DNA from 3 places in the Arthrobacter sp. CJL-S3 genome. Region 1 is predicted to be linked to each of the others. Evidence: riboswitches for the same ligand, from Rfam matches in the RefSeq annotation. Region 1 holds a riboswitch; each other region holds the start of a gene.
What was found. A riboswitch is a leader RNA that binds a small molecule or an ion and turns the genes downstream of it on or off. The one in region 1 is predicted to bind S-adenosylmethionine.
Positions count from the first base shown of each region.

Region 2: linked by a shared signal. The riboswitch ahead of AC06G6_RS18760 (DUF1737 domain-containing protein) and the one ahead of metX (homoserine O-acetyltransferase MetX) in region 1 are both predicted to bind S-adenosylmethionine.
Region 3: linked by a shared signal. The riboswitch ahead of AC06G6_RS13255 (aminotransferase class V-fold PLP-dependent enzyme) and the one ahead of metX (homoserine O-acetyltransferase MetX) in region 1 are both predicted to bind S-adenosylmethionine.

Region 1 covers NZ_CM160046.1:1,347,230-1,351,483, forward strand. The annotation lists gene AC06G6_RS05990 (bifunctional o-acetylhomoserine/o-acetylserine sulfhydrylase) at 1-1,190, shown strand, start outside; SAM riboswitch class IV at 1,340-1,455, shown strand; gene metX (homoserine O-acetyltransferase MetX) at 1,566-2,669, shown strand; gene AC06G6_RS06000 (MFS transporter) at 2,916-4,254, shown strand, end outside.
Region 2 covers NZ_CM160046.1:4,081,783-4,086,036, reverse strand. The annotation lists gene AC06G6_RS18775 (glutamate--cysteine ligase 2) at 1-1,000, shown strand, start outside; gene AC06G6_RS18770 (O-succinylhomoserine sulfhydrylase) at 1,019-2,227, opposite strand; gene AC06G6_RS18765 (rhodanese-like domain-containing protein) at 2,228-2,659, opposite strand; gene AC06G6_RS18760 (DUF1737 domain-containing protein) at 2,656-2,883, opposite strand; SAM riboswitch class IV at 2,978-3,092, opposite strand; gene AC06G6_RS18755 (aminodeoxychorismate lyase) at 3,255-4,217, opposite strand.
Region 3 covers NZ_CM160046.1:2,908,808-2,913,061, forward strand. The annotation lists gene rsgA (ribosome small subunit-dependent GTPase A) at 1-224, shown strand, start outside; gene hisN (histidinol-phosphatase) at 280-1,092, shown strand; gene AC06G6_RS13250 (glutamyl-tRNA reductase) at 1,198-2,532, shown strand; SAM riboswitch class IV at 2,665-2,778, shown strand; gene AC06G6_RS13255 (aminotransferase class V-fold PLP-dependent enzyme) at 2,813-4,254, shown strand, end outside.

The DNA.
Region 1 (4,254 bases):
CCGCCAACCGCTTCGCCCTCGCCGAACTCGCCCCCATCTACACCCGGATCGGCAATCCCACCCAGGATGCCGTGGAACAGCGGGTGGCCAGCCTGGAGGGCGGACTCGCTGCGCTGCTGCTGAGCTCCGGGCAGGCCGCTGAGACCTTCGCGATCCTGAACGTCGCCGAGGCCGGCGACCACGTGGTGGCCAGCCCCAGCCTGTACGGCGGCACATACAACCTGCTGGCGCACACCCTGAAGAAGTTCGGCATCTCCGTGACGTTCGTCGAGGACCCGGACAACCTGGCCCAGTGGCGCGACGCCGTGCAGCCCAACACCAAGCTGTTCTTCGGCGAAGTGGTCTCCAACCCACGCCAGGACGTGCTGGACATCGAGGGCATCTCGCAGGTGGCTCACGAGGCCGGCGTCCCGCTGATCGTGGACAACACGCTCTCCACCCCGTACCTGATCCGGCCGATCGAATGGGGGGCGGACATTGTCGTGCACTCCGCCACCAAGTACCTCGGCGGCCACGGGACCGCGATCGCGGGCGTGATCGTGGATTCCGGCAACTTCGACTTCGGCCGGGACCCGGAGCGCTTCCCCGGCTTCAACACCCCGGATCCCACCTACAACGGCCTGGTCTACGCCCGGGACCTCGGCAAGGACGGCGCCCTCGGCGCCAACCTCTCCTACATCCTCAAGGCGCGCGTCCAGCTGCTGCGCGACCTCGGCTCGGCAGTCTCCCCGTTCAACGCCTTCCTCATCGCCCAGGGCCTCGAGACCCTGAGCCTGCGCGTGGAGCGGCACGTCGCCAACGCCAGCAAGGTGGCGGAATGGCTCGAGGCCCGGGACGACGTCGAATCGGTCGCCTACGCGGGGCTGCCGTCCAGCCCCTGGTACGAGCGCGGGCGCAAGTACGGCCCGAAGGGGACCGGCGCCGTCGTCGCCTTCAACATCGCCGGGGGAGCGGAGGCGGGCAAGCGCTTCGTCGACGCCCTCGAGCTGCACTCGCACGTGGCCAACATCGGCGACGTGCGCTCGCTGGTCATCCACCCGGCGTCGACCACCCACAGCCAGCTGTCCCCGGAACAGCAGACCGTCGCCGGGGTAAACCCCGGCCTCGTCCGGCTCTCCGTGGGCCTGGAGCACATCGATGACATCCTCGCCGACCTCGACGCCGGATTCCGCGCGGCCAAAACCGCCTGAGCACCCCCGGCCCCCGGCGTCCGGCCCCCGGCGTCCGGCCCCCGGCGTCCGGGCGCCGGGGCCCGGATAAACGCGGAAAAGAACGCGGCGAGTCATAAGTTCGTCACAATCTTCGCCACCGGGCCGCCGCATTTCGTAGACTCAGTGCAGGTCATGAGTGCCAGCGACAGCCCCGGCTTGCTGGCCGGCAACCCTCCTTTTGCGGCGGGGTGCCCCGGGTGAAGACCTGGCCTGCCGGTCAGCTGACGGCGGGCAAGCGCGAAGTTAGGTCCTCACATGACGATTGCCGTCACCCGCCAGGGTGTACCTGTAAGCAAGACCTCCCACCCGGATGCCCCGGGGGACACGGCGCCAGACGGGGTTGTCCCGGTCGGAATGGTCCCGGACGGGGCTGCCCCGGACGGAACCGTCCGGTATCTCCGGATCGGCGACCTCGAGCTCGAGTCCGGTGCCCGGCTGCCGGACGTCACCCTCGGCTACGAGACCTGGGGGACCCTCAACGCGGACCGCTCCAATGCCGTGCTGATCGAGCACGCGCTGACGGGGGACACCCACGTCACGCGCGGCGCCAGCGAGGAGCCGGGGTGGTGGGAGCAGCTCGCCGGCCCCGGTGCCCCGGTGGACACGGACAGGTACTTCGTCGTCTCGATCAACATCCTCGGCGGCTGCTACGGCTCCACGGGACCCTCGACGCCGGCACCCGACGGAAAGCCCTGGGGCTCGCGGTTCCCGCTCGTCACGCTGCGGGACACGACCGAGGCCGAAGCCAGGCTCGCCGACGCCCTGGGCATCCGGAGCTGGTACGCCGTGCTCGGCGGTTCCCTGGGCGGGGCGCGCGCGCTGGAATGGGCCGTCAGTTACCCGGACCGGGTCCGGCGCTGCGCCGTGATTTCGGTCGGCGCCAGCAGCACCGCCGAACAGATTGCTTTCGCCCAGGCGCAGACCCTCGCCATCCGGCAGGACCCCCACTTCAACGGCGGGGACTACTACGGAGGGCCGGAGCCGGAAGCGGGCCTGGCCCTGGCCCGGCGGATTGCGCACATCACCTACCGCTCGGCCGCGGAGCTGGACGGACGCTTCGGCCGGAACGCCCAGGACGCCGAGGCGCCGCTGGAAGCCGGATCCCTCGCCGGGCGCGGCCGTTACCAGGTGGAGAGCTACCTCGACCACCAGGGCAACAAACTTGTCCGCCGCTTCGATGCGAACAGTTACATCGCCATCACCGAAGCGCTCATGAGCCATGACATCAGCCGGGGCCGCGGCGCCCTCGCCGAGGCCCTGGCTCCGGCCACGGCGGAGTTCCTGCTGGCGGCCGTCGACTCGGACCGGCTGTATTTCCCGGCCCAGTCCCACGCGCTCGCCGCTGCCCTGCCGGGCGACGTCGCCGTCCACACCATCGAGGCGCCGATCGGGCACGACGGTTTCCTGACCGAGATCGGCCAGCTCAACAGCCAGCTTCGGCGGCACTTCTTCGGCTAGGTCCTTCGGCCTGTCTTTCTGCGCGGCACGACGGCCGTGCCGATCTCCTGCGCGAATCCGTGGACGAAAGCGCGGGAAGAAGAGACCAACTGTGCAATTTTGCAGATACGCTCTGCACTAATGGCCGTTGAGGCTCAGGGCGGGAGCGCCCATACTCATTGAGAATGATGCCGCGTGTCACAAATCACGCCGCGTCCATTGCCCAGAGGTCCATAGGGTGTCGACGGAGACACCGAAGGAGTCGAAATGAGTACACAAAACGCCGCCAGGCGCCCGGAAGAGGAAGACGTCAAGTCGTCCGGACTGAAGAAGGTAGTAACGGCCTCCATGGCCGGCACCGTTGTCGAATGGTATGAGTTCTTCCTCTACGCCTCGGCCGCCACCCTTGTGTTCGGCAAGATCTTTTTCCCCAACTCCGGCACGGAACTGGACGGCATCATCGCCGCCTTCCTGACCTACGCCGTTGGTTTCGTTGCCCGCCCGATCGGCGGCATCGTCTTTGGCCACTTCGGCGACAAGTTCGGCCGCAAGCAGCTGCTCCAGCTCAGCATCATCCTGGTCGGTGTCTCCACCTTCCTGATGGGCTGCCTCCCGACCTTCCAGCAGATCGGGTACTGGGCCCCGGCCCTCCTCGTGTTCCTGCGCTTCGCCCAGGGCTTCGCCGTCGGCGGTGAATGGGGCGGCGCAGTCCTCCTCGTCGCCGAGCACAGCCCGAGCAAGTCCCGCGGCTTCTGGGCCTCGTGGCCGCAGTCCGCCGTTCCGCTGGGCAACCTGCTCGCCACCGGCGTGCTGTTCACGCTGTCCTCCACGCTGTCCTCCGCCGACTTCCTCAGCTGGGGCTGGCGCGTGGCCTTCTGGCTCTCCGCCGTGATCGTCCTGGTCGGCTACTACATCCGGACCAAGGTCACGGATGCCCCGATCTTCCTGGAGGCACAGAAGGAAGTCGCCGTCGAGAACAAGGGCTACGGCGTCGCCGAAGTGTTCCGTCGCTACCCGCGCGGCGTCTTCACCGCCATGGGCCTGCGGTTCGCGGAGAATATTCTCTACTACCTCGTGGTCACCTTCTCCATCACGTACCTGAAGGTCATCGTCCAGACGGACACGTCCCGGATCCTGCTGCTCCTGCTCGTGGCGCACGCAATCCACTTCGCCGTGGTGCCGATGGTCGGCCGCATGTCGGACCACTTCGGCCGCAGGCCGGTCTACATGGCCGGCGCCATCCTCGGCGGCACCTGGGGCTTCTTCGCCTTCCCGATGATGGACACCAAGAACGACCTCATCATCCTCGCAGCCATCACGATCGGCCTCCTCTTCCACGCCCTGATGTACGCCGGCCAGCCGGCCATCATGGCTGAGATGTTCCCGACCCGGATGCGCTACTCCGGCGTCTCCCTGGGCTACCAGGTCACCTCGATCGTGGCCGGTTCGATGGCCCCGATCATCGCCGCGGCGCTGCTGGGCCAGTTCAAGTCCTCCACCCCGGTAGCCATCTACCTGCTCGGCGCCTGCATGGTCACCCTGGTGGCGGTGTTCTTCCTCAAGGAGACCCGCGGCGTCTCCCTGCACGACATCGACGCCGCCGATG
Region 2 (4,254 bases), 1.7 Mb from region 1:
CGAAACCCAGACGCGGCCGTGCCTGGACTACACCGAACTGCTCCGGCAGCTCAATGAGGGCCGGGCCCTCGCGGACCGCGCCGCCCGGGTGCACGGCGGCCGCGTCGCCGCCCTCGCCACCTCGCCGCAAGGCTCCGCCACGCACTTGACGCCGAATCAGCGCTATCTGACCATGCAGCAGCGCTTCGGACTCACGGTCCGGAACCAGCTGACCTGCGGGCTGCACGTCCATACCTTCGTGGAGTCTCCGGAGGAAGGCGTGGCCGTGATGGACCGGATCCGCGACAAGCTCGCGGTGCTGATCGCGCTCAGCGCGAACTCCCCCTACTGGAACGGCGCGGAGACCGGGTTCGAAAGCTACCGCACGCAGGCCTGGAACCGCTGGCCGGGGTCCGGTCCCACGATGATCTTCGGCAGCCTGCCGGTCTACCGGCGGGTGGTGACCCGGCTGATCGAAAGCGGCGTCCTGATGGACGAAGGGATGATCTACTTCGACGCGCGGCTGTGCCGGCAGCATCCCACCGTGGAGATCCGGGTCGCCGATGTCTGCCTGCGCGCCGAGGACGCGGCGCTGATCGCCGTGCTGGTGCGGGCGCTCGTCGAGTCGGCGTCCCGGGAATGGAACGACGGCGTCGATCCCGCCCCGGTGCCGACGCTGCTGCTGCGGATGGCCGCCTGGCAGGCCAGCAACTGCGGCCTCGGAGGGCAGCTGCTCGACTTCGGAACCTTCACCCCGGCCCCCGCCGCGGAGGTGGTCCACGCGCTGGTGGACTTCGTGGCCCCCGTGCTGGAGGAGCAGGGTGAGCTGGACCTGGTGCGGGCGGGCGTCGGCCGGATCCTGGCGGAGGGCACCGGATCGCAGCTGCAGCGGGCGCCGTTCCACGCCGGCGGGCTCGCCGCCGTCGTCGACCGGGCCGTCGAGGTGACCACCGGGGGAACCGTCACCGGGGACCCTGCGGACCAGGGCTCCTCCCTGGGCCGGGTCCGCCGCCGGCCCTGACGGCGGACCGGAACAGCCCTACACCTGCTTGAGCGCCTGGCCGAGGTCGCGGGTCAGGTCCTCGAGGTCCTCGAGACCCACGGAGAGGCGCACGACGCCGTCGCTGAGCCCGATCGCCGCCCGGCCCTCGGGCCCCATGGCGCGGTGCGTTGTGGTGGAGGGGTGGGTGATGAGCGACTTGGAATCGCCCAGGTTGTTTGAGATATCGATGATCCGCAGCGCATCGAGCAGCGCGAACGCCGCCTCCTTCGCCGAACGCCCGGCGGACGGGGAAAGCTCGAAGGTCAGCACCGTGCCGCCGGCCTTCATCTGCCGGGCGGCCAGCTCGTACTGCGGGTGGGACGGCAGGAGCGGGTACCTGACCCAGCTGATGGCGGGCTGCTCCTCAAGCCATTCGGCCAGCCGCAGCGCGGAGGCGGAGGAGTGGTTCACGCGCAGGGCCATGGTCTCCAGCCCCTTGGTCAGCACCCAGGCGTTGAACGCGGAGAGTGCCGGGCCGGTGTGGCGCATGAGCTGCTTGACCGGGCCCTCGATGAACTCCTTGGTGCCCAGGATCGCGCCGCCGAGCACCCGGCCCTGGCCGTCGATGTGCTTGGTCCCCGAATACACGACCACGTCCGCGCCGAGCTCCCCGCAGCGCTGCAGCAGGGGGGTGGCAAAGACGTTGTCGACGACGACCGTCGCCCCGGCGGCGTGGGCCAGGTCGCTGACGGCGACGATGTCCACGATTTCCTGCATCGGGTTCGACGGCGACTCGAAGAAGACCGCCGTCGTCGGTTCGGACAGCGCGGACCGCCACTGCTCCAGGTCCGGGCCGTCCACGAAGACCGTCTCGACGCCCCAGCGGGGCAGGATCTCGTTGAGGATCACGAAGCAGGACCCGAACAGCGAGCGGGCCGCGACGACCCGGTCGCCGGCGGCCAGCAGGGCGCCGAGGGCAGTGAAGACCGCGGACATGCCCGAGGCGGTGGCGAAGCAGGCCTCGGTGCCTTCGAGCAGCCGGAGCCGTTCCTGGAAGGTGGCCACCGAGGGGTTGCCGTAGCGGGAATAGACGAAGCGCTCGTCCTCGCCGGTGAAGGCGCGTTCCGCGGCGGCCGCGGATTCGTAGACGAAGCCGGAGTTCAGGAAGATCGGTTCGGACGTTTCCTGGAAGCCGGTGCGGTCGAGTCCGCCGCGGACGGCCTGGGTGTCGGCGCTCCAGCCGGTGGCGTCAGGGTTGAAGGTCACTTAGTGCTTTCCAAGGTTGGTGGGCAGGCCGCGGTTTTTCCAGCCGTTGACTGTGCGTTCGCCGTAGCGGTCCGGCTCGCCTTCGAAGCCCTCAAGGACGTTGTAGGAGATGAACCCGGCCTCCGTTGCGGCGATCGCCGCGGCGATGGACCGGGCGCCCGAACGGCACAGGAAAACCAGTTCGGTGCCGCCGCCGTCCGGGGCCTGTTGTTTCAGCTGCAGCTTCAGCTCTTCTATGAAGCGCGAATTGGGGATGCCGCCGGCCAGGTTCCACTGGATGAAGAGCGGGTCATGACGCGTTCTGCCCGCCGGCTTGGTGTCCGGGATGCCGATGTGGGCCCATTCACCCTCGGTGCGGACGTCCACCAGGATGGCGCCGTCCTCCAGCTTGGCCCAGGCCTCGTGCGGGCTGAGGTCCCCGGCGTAACTCACGCGTGGCCCTCGCCGTCGAACTCGAGGTCATCCACCGCATTGGCGATGGCGGCGTCCGCGCTGGCGATCGCCGCCGGCAGCACGACGGCCTGCGCCACGATGACGGTGCTGCCGTTGAACGTGGCCGACGGGCTGCCGTGCAGCACGTAGCCCTCGGCGAGGGCGGCCGAGACGCGCTCGCAGAAGGCGCGGTCATCGGGGCCGGTGAACAGGCGGAACGCCAGTCTCTCCTCGGCGGCACCGGGGACAGCGCGGGTCGGGGCGGGGGCTGTTACGGGGACAGCGGGGGCGGACGCGTCAGGCACGACGGATCTCCTTCTTTCACGCTTGCAGCTCGAATGGTCGATATGCCGAGTATTCACCTGAGGCACCCCGCCGCGAAAGGGAGGGTTGCCGACCGGCCAGTCAGGGCTTGGCGCCGGTTCTCATTACTCACCAAAAAACGTAACACCTGCGGCGCCGGCCCGCACCGCCGCCGCCGTCATGTTAAGTAACGGTCCTCCACACAACGCGGATCCTCGCAGTCAGCGACGGCCCGTTCCGGCGCCCAGGGCCGCCGCCAGGTGTCCCCGCGGCGCCTTTTGGGCGGGGCGGATCATTCGATCGTGGCGTACAGCGCGTTGAGCTCCGCGGTGAGCTGCCGGCGCAGCTCCGGGGTGCCGATTTCCTTGCCGTCGATGTGGTTGACGGGCGCCAGCAGCCGGATGCTGGAGATCAGCCACACGGCGTCGGCGTCGTACAGGTCGCGGGGCTCCAGCGGGCCGTAGCCCAGCTCCCAGCCGGCGGCCTTCGCCGCGGTGAACAAGGCGCCCTGCGAGGTGCCGGGCAGGATCCCGCTGTCGAGCTGGGGCGTGATGAGCCGCCGGACGGTGCGGACCCCGCCGGCGCCGTCGTCGGTGGTTTCCAGGTGCGCGAGCAGCACGGTCGACGTCGGTCCCTCCAGGACCCGGCCGTCCGCGGAGGTGAAGATGACGTCGTCCGCGCCCTGGGCATGCGCGTAGCGCAGCGCGGCCATGTTGACGGCGTAGGACAGGGTCTTGGCGCCAAGGAGCAGCCACGGGGCCCGTTCCCCGATGTCGCTGTCGTAGCCGCGGTCCAGCAGGATCACGTCGATCCCGGTGTCGCGCTGGCGCCTCCCGGCGGGGCCGGGGGCGGAAGCCTGGACCCAGCAGGTGGGCCCGGGCGCACCTTCGACGCCGCGGGTCACGAGGAGCTTGACCACAAGTTCGTCGTCCCCGACGGTTTCGGCGCCCGGCACGTGCTGGCGCCGGTATTCGCTGATCGCCGTCGCGATGGCCCGGCGCCAGGTGTCCTCCGCCGGGATGTCCAGCTCCAGCAGCCGGGCGGACCCGGCCAGCCGGTTCAGGTGCGCCTGGAGTTTGCGGGGCTGCCCGCCCACGGCCAGCAGCGACTCGAAGACCCCGTCGCCGCGGGTGGCGCCCTGGTCCGTCGCCATCAGCTGCGGCTTCGTGGCGTCGGCCAGCCGGCCGCCGTCGAACGCCGGATCCAGGAAGACCAGCACCGGGACAGGGGCGGGGGCGGCAGCAGGAGAAGTCATGGCTTCAGCTTAGTGCGGCAGGCTGCGGGATAGGATT
Region 3 (4,254 bases), 1.6 Mb from region 1:
ACCGGATCCTGCGGTCCTTCCCCGACCTTGAGCCCGGCACGGACGACTGCGAGCGGGGCTGCAAGCACGATTCCAGCGCCGTCAACTGCGGCGTGGACGCCTGGGTGGCCGCGGGCCATGCCGGCGAATCGGGCCCCGCCAGGCTCGCCTCGCTCCGCCGCCTTCTGGGGACCGACCCGCGGATGGAAGCGCAGGACGTCAAGGAACTGGGCACCGTCTCCTAGCGGGCTGCGGCGCAGCCTACCGCCCCGCCGCCCGCTTTGGCGGTAGTTTGGAACCATGAGTCAACCCGCTTCGAGCTACAACGATGACCTGCGCCTTGCCCATGTACTGGCAGATTCCGTAGATTCCCAGACCATGAGCCGCTTCAAGGCGCTCGACCTTCGGGTGGAGACGAAGCCGGACCTGACGCCGGTGACCGACGCCGACAAGTCGGTCGAGGAAGCCATCCGCGGCCAGCTCTCCCGCTCCCGTCCCCGCGACGCCGTCCTCGGCGAGGAGTTCGGCAGCTCTGGCCACGGCTCCCGCCGCTGGATCATCGACCCGATTGACGGGACCAAGAACTTCGTCCGCGGTGTCCCCGTCTGGGCCACGCTGATCGCCCTCGTCGACGAGGGCGAGCCGGTCGTCGGCGTCGTCAGCGCTCCGGCGCTGGGCAAGCGCTGGTGGGCCGCCAAGGGCGCCGGAGCGTACATGGGCCGTTCCCTGGCGGCCGCCACCCGGCTGAAGGTCTCCAACGTCGCCAAGCTCTCGGACGCCTCCCTGTCCTATTCGAGCCTGGGCGGCTGGAAGCAGCGCGGCAACCTCGACGAGTTCCTGGGCCTCACCGAGGAGGTCTGGCGCACCCGCGCGTACGGGGACTTCTGGTCCTACTGCCTCGTGGCCGAAGGCGCCGTCGACATCGCCTGCGAGCCCGAATTGAACCTCTACGACATGGCCGCGCTGGTCCCGATCGTCACGGAGGCCGGCGGGCGCTTCACGTCCCTCGAAGGCGAAGACGGCCCGTTCGGCGGCAACGCCCTCGCCACCAACTCCATCCTGCACTCGGAGGTCCTCAAGCGCCTCAACCCGGGCCTGGACGACCTGCTCTAGCAGCCTGCCTCCAAGGATTCCCCAACCTCCCTGTAGGACTCTTTCCAAGACGGCGGCCTGACGGCCTGCCTCAAAGGTAGGGCATCTTTTGGGAGGAGAGCAGCCTTGTCTGACACGCTTCAAGCCGTGGTCCGCGGCACCGGCGGAAACGGCACGGTCCTGCTCGTGTTCGTGGCGAAGTACCGGGATCTGGACATCGGATCCGCCGCCGCTCTGCACGCCGCTTCCGCCGGGCTCGCGCCCCAGCTGGTCTCCGACCGTTCGACCATCACCGCGTCGGTGGTCTTGTCCACGTGCAACCGCTTCGAAATCTATTGCGAAGTTTCGTCCGCGACCGGCGTTGAGGCCGCCCGCGCAGAGGTCCTCGATTCGGTCCACCGCAGCTCCGGGCTGCCCACGGTCCTCCTGTCGGCCCTTTTCGAGGAACTCCGGGGTGCCACGGCTGTCGAACATCTATTCGCCGTTGCCGCCGGTTTGGATTCAGTTGTCGTGGGTGAGCGCGAAGTTGCCGGCCAGGTCCGGCGTGCGCTCGCCGACGCACAGGCCGCCGGAACCAGCAGCGGGCGATTGGCCAGGCTGTTCCAAGCCGCGTCCCGCACAGCGAAGGACGTGGGGGCCCGGACTGCTCTCAGCAGCGCGGGCAGATCCATCGCTGCTGTTGCCCTGGACCTTGCCGCCGCCGGAACAAGGCGGGCCGGGATCGCCGGGACGTCGGCCGTTCTCTTCGGTACCGGCGCCTACGCCGCGTGCGTGGCGGAGCTTCTCAGGCACCGAAATTGTTCCGAGATTTCTGTCTTCTCCCATTCCGGCCGTGCGGAGGCCTTCGTGGCGTCCAGGGGAGGTCGCGCCCTCTCCGCGCAGCAACTGCCGGCAGCCGTTGCCGGAGCCGACCTCGTCATTGGCTGCAGCGGTTCAGGTGCCCGCATCGGTGCTGCCGCCCTCGCCCGGTGGCGTGCGGACGGCGCCCGCCCCCTCGCCGTCATCGACCTGGCACCCAGCCATGATTTCGACCCACAGGTTATGGAGCTGCCAGGTGTGGACCTCATCACGCTGGAGTCGGTCCACATCGCTGCTCCCCCCGCGGACGCCGAGGCGCTGCGCCACGCCCGCGCCCTGGTCCGCCGGGCGGCACGCCAGTTCGAGGAACAGGATGCCGTCCGCGCCGTGGATCCGGCCGTCGTCGCCCTGCGCGAGCACCTCCATCAGGTCCTCCTCAGCGAAATGGAGCGCGTCAACAGGCAGCATGCCCGGGGCGCCTCGGCTGAAGACGTCAACCACGCCCTGCGGCACATGATCCGTCGCCTGCTCCATACCCCGACGGTCCGCGCCCGGGAGCTCGCCGCACTCGGACGTCAAGATGACTACACCGCTGCGCTGGATGCCCTGTTCGGCCTCAGGGTCCAGACCGGAAGCCTGAGCGCGGCTGCCGAGGACTCCTAGCGCGGATTGCTGCCGCCGGACCGTCGCGCCGGGTCGGTGGTTTGGCTGCCCGGCGGGCACCGGCGTAACAAACGGCTTCACATTAAGCCCGCGCCTTTCCGCCGGAACGGGGTATGACCTACGCTCGAAGCAGGTCACGAGTGCCAGCGCGAAACCCCGGTTTGCTGGCCGGCAACCCTCCATTCGCGGTGGGGTGCCCCGGGTGACGACCTGGCCGGTCCGGAACGGACCCGGCAAGCGCGGATCCCCGGCGTGTGGGGTCCTTTTCGAGCGAGGTCCCATGACGACTGCCACCATTCCCGCCACTCCTGAATTCCAGGCCGGCGCCACCGAGTCCCGTCCCGACGCGCGGTTCGCCGACGCCCGCCGGCCGCTGGCCGCCGTGACCGGCGCCGAGATCCAGGCACCGCTGATCCAGGGCGGCCACGTCCGCTACGCCAACCTGGACTACGGCGCCTCGGCCCCTGCCCTGTCCGTCGTCTCGGCCTACCTCAACGAGATCCTGCCGTTCTACGCCAGCGTCCACCGCGGCGCCGGCTACGCCTCGCAGATCAGCACCTCGGTCTACGAAAACGCCCGCACCATTGTCCGGGAGTTCGTGGGCGGCCGGCCGGACGATGCGGTGATCTTCACCCGGAACACCACCGATTCACTGAACCTGCTGGCCGGGTGCCTGCCCGCCGCCGGCGGCGTGCACACCGGCGAGGTGCTGTACCTCGACATCGAGCACCATGCCAACCTGCTGCCGTGGCAGCGCGTCCCGCACCGCAGCGTCATCGCCGCCCCCACCCTCGCCGCCACGCTGGAGCTGCTCCGCGCGGAGCTCGCCCACGGCGGCGTCAGCCTGCTCGCCGTGACCGGCGCCTCCAACGTCACCGGAGAGATCCTGCCGATCCGGGCCCTGGCCGCCCTGGCCCACGACTACGGCGCCAGGATCGTCGTCGACGCCGCCCAGCTGGCGCCGCACCGGCGGATCGACATCGCCGCGGACGACGTCGACTACCTCGCCTTCTCGGGGCACAAGCTCTACGCACCGTTCGGCGCCGGCGTCCTGGTCGGCCGCCCCGACTGGCTCGACGCCGGCACCCCGCACCTGGCCGGCGGCGGGGCCGTGCAGGACGCCCGGATTGACAGTGTCAGCTGGACCACCGGCCCCGCCAGGCATGAGGGCGGCTCGCCCAACGTCCTCGGCGCCGCCACCCTCGCCCGGGCCACCCAGGTGATCGCCGACCTGGACGTGGACCAGTGGCACGCGCACGAAAACGCGATCCGGTCCTTCCTCGTCGAGGGCCTCGCCCGGATCGACGGCGTGACGGTCCACCAGATCTTCTCGGACAGTGCTTCCTTCGACGCTCCGGCTGGCGCCGGGCCGGACACCGCCGCGGGGACAGGCACGATCGGCGTCGTCAACTTTTCGCTGGAAGGCTACGACGCGGGCCTCGTGGCGGCGTACCTGTCGGCCGAACACGGCATCGGCCTGCGGGACGGCCGCTTCTGCGCGCACCCCCTCCTCCGGCGGCTCGGGCTGCCCTCGGGCTCCCTGCGGGCCAGTTTCGGTCTGGGTTCCCGGCTGGAAGACGCCCAGCGGCTGCTCGCCGCCCTCCAGGAGCTGCGCCGGACCGGCCTCGGCTGGGACTACGTCGTGGACGCCGGACGCTGGGTGCCGTCCAACGACACCCGCACCTACCCGCACTGGGCCCCCAACACGCCCGGCACCGCCGG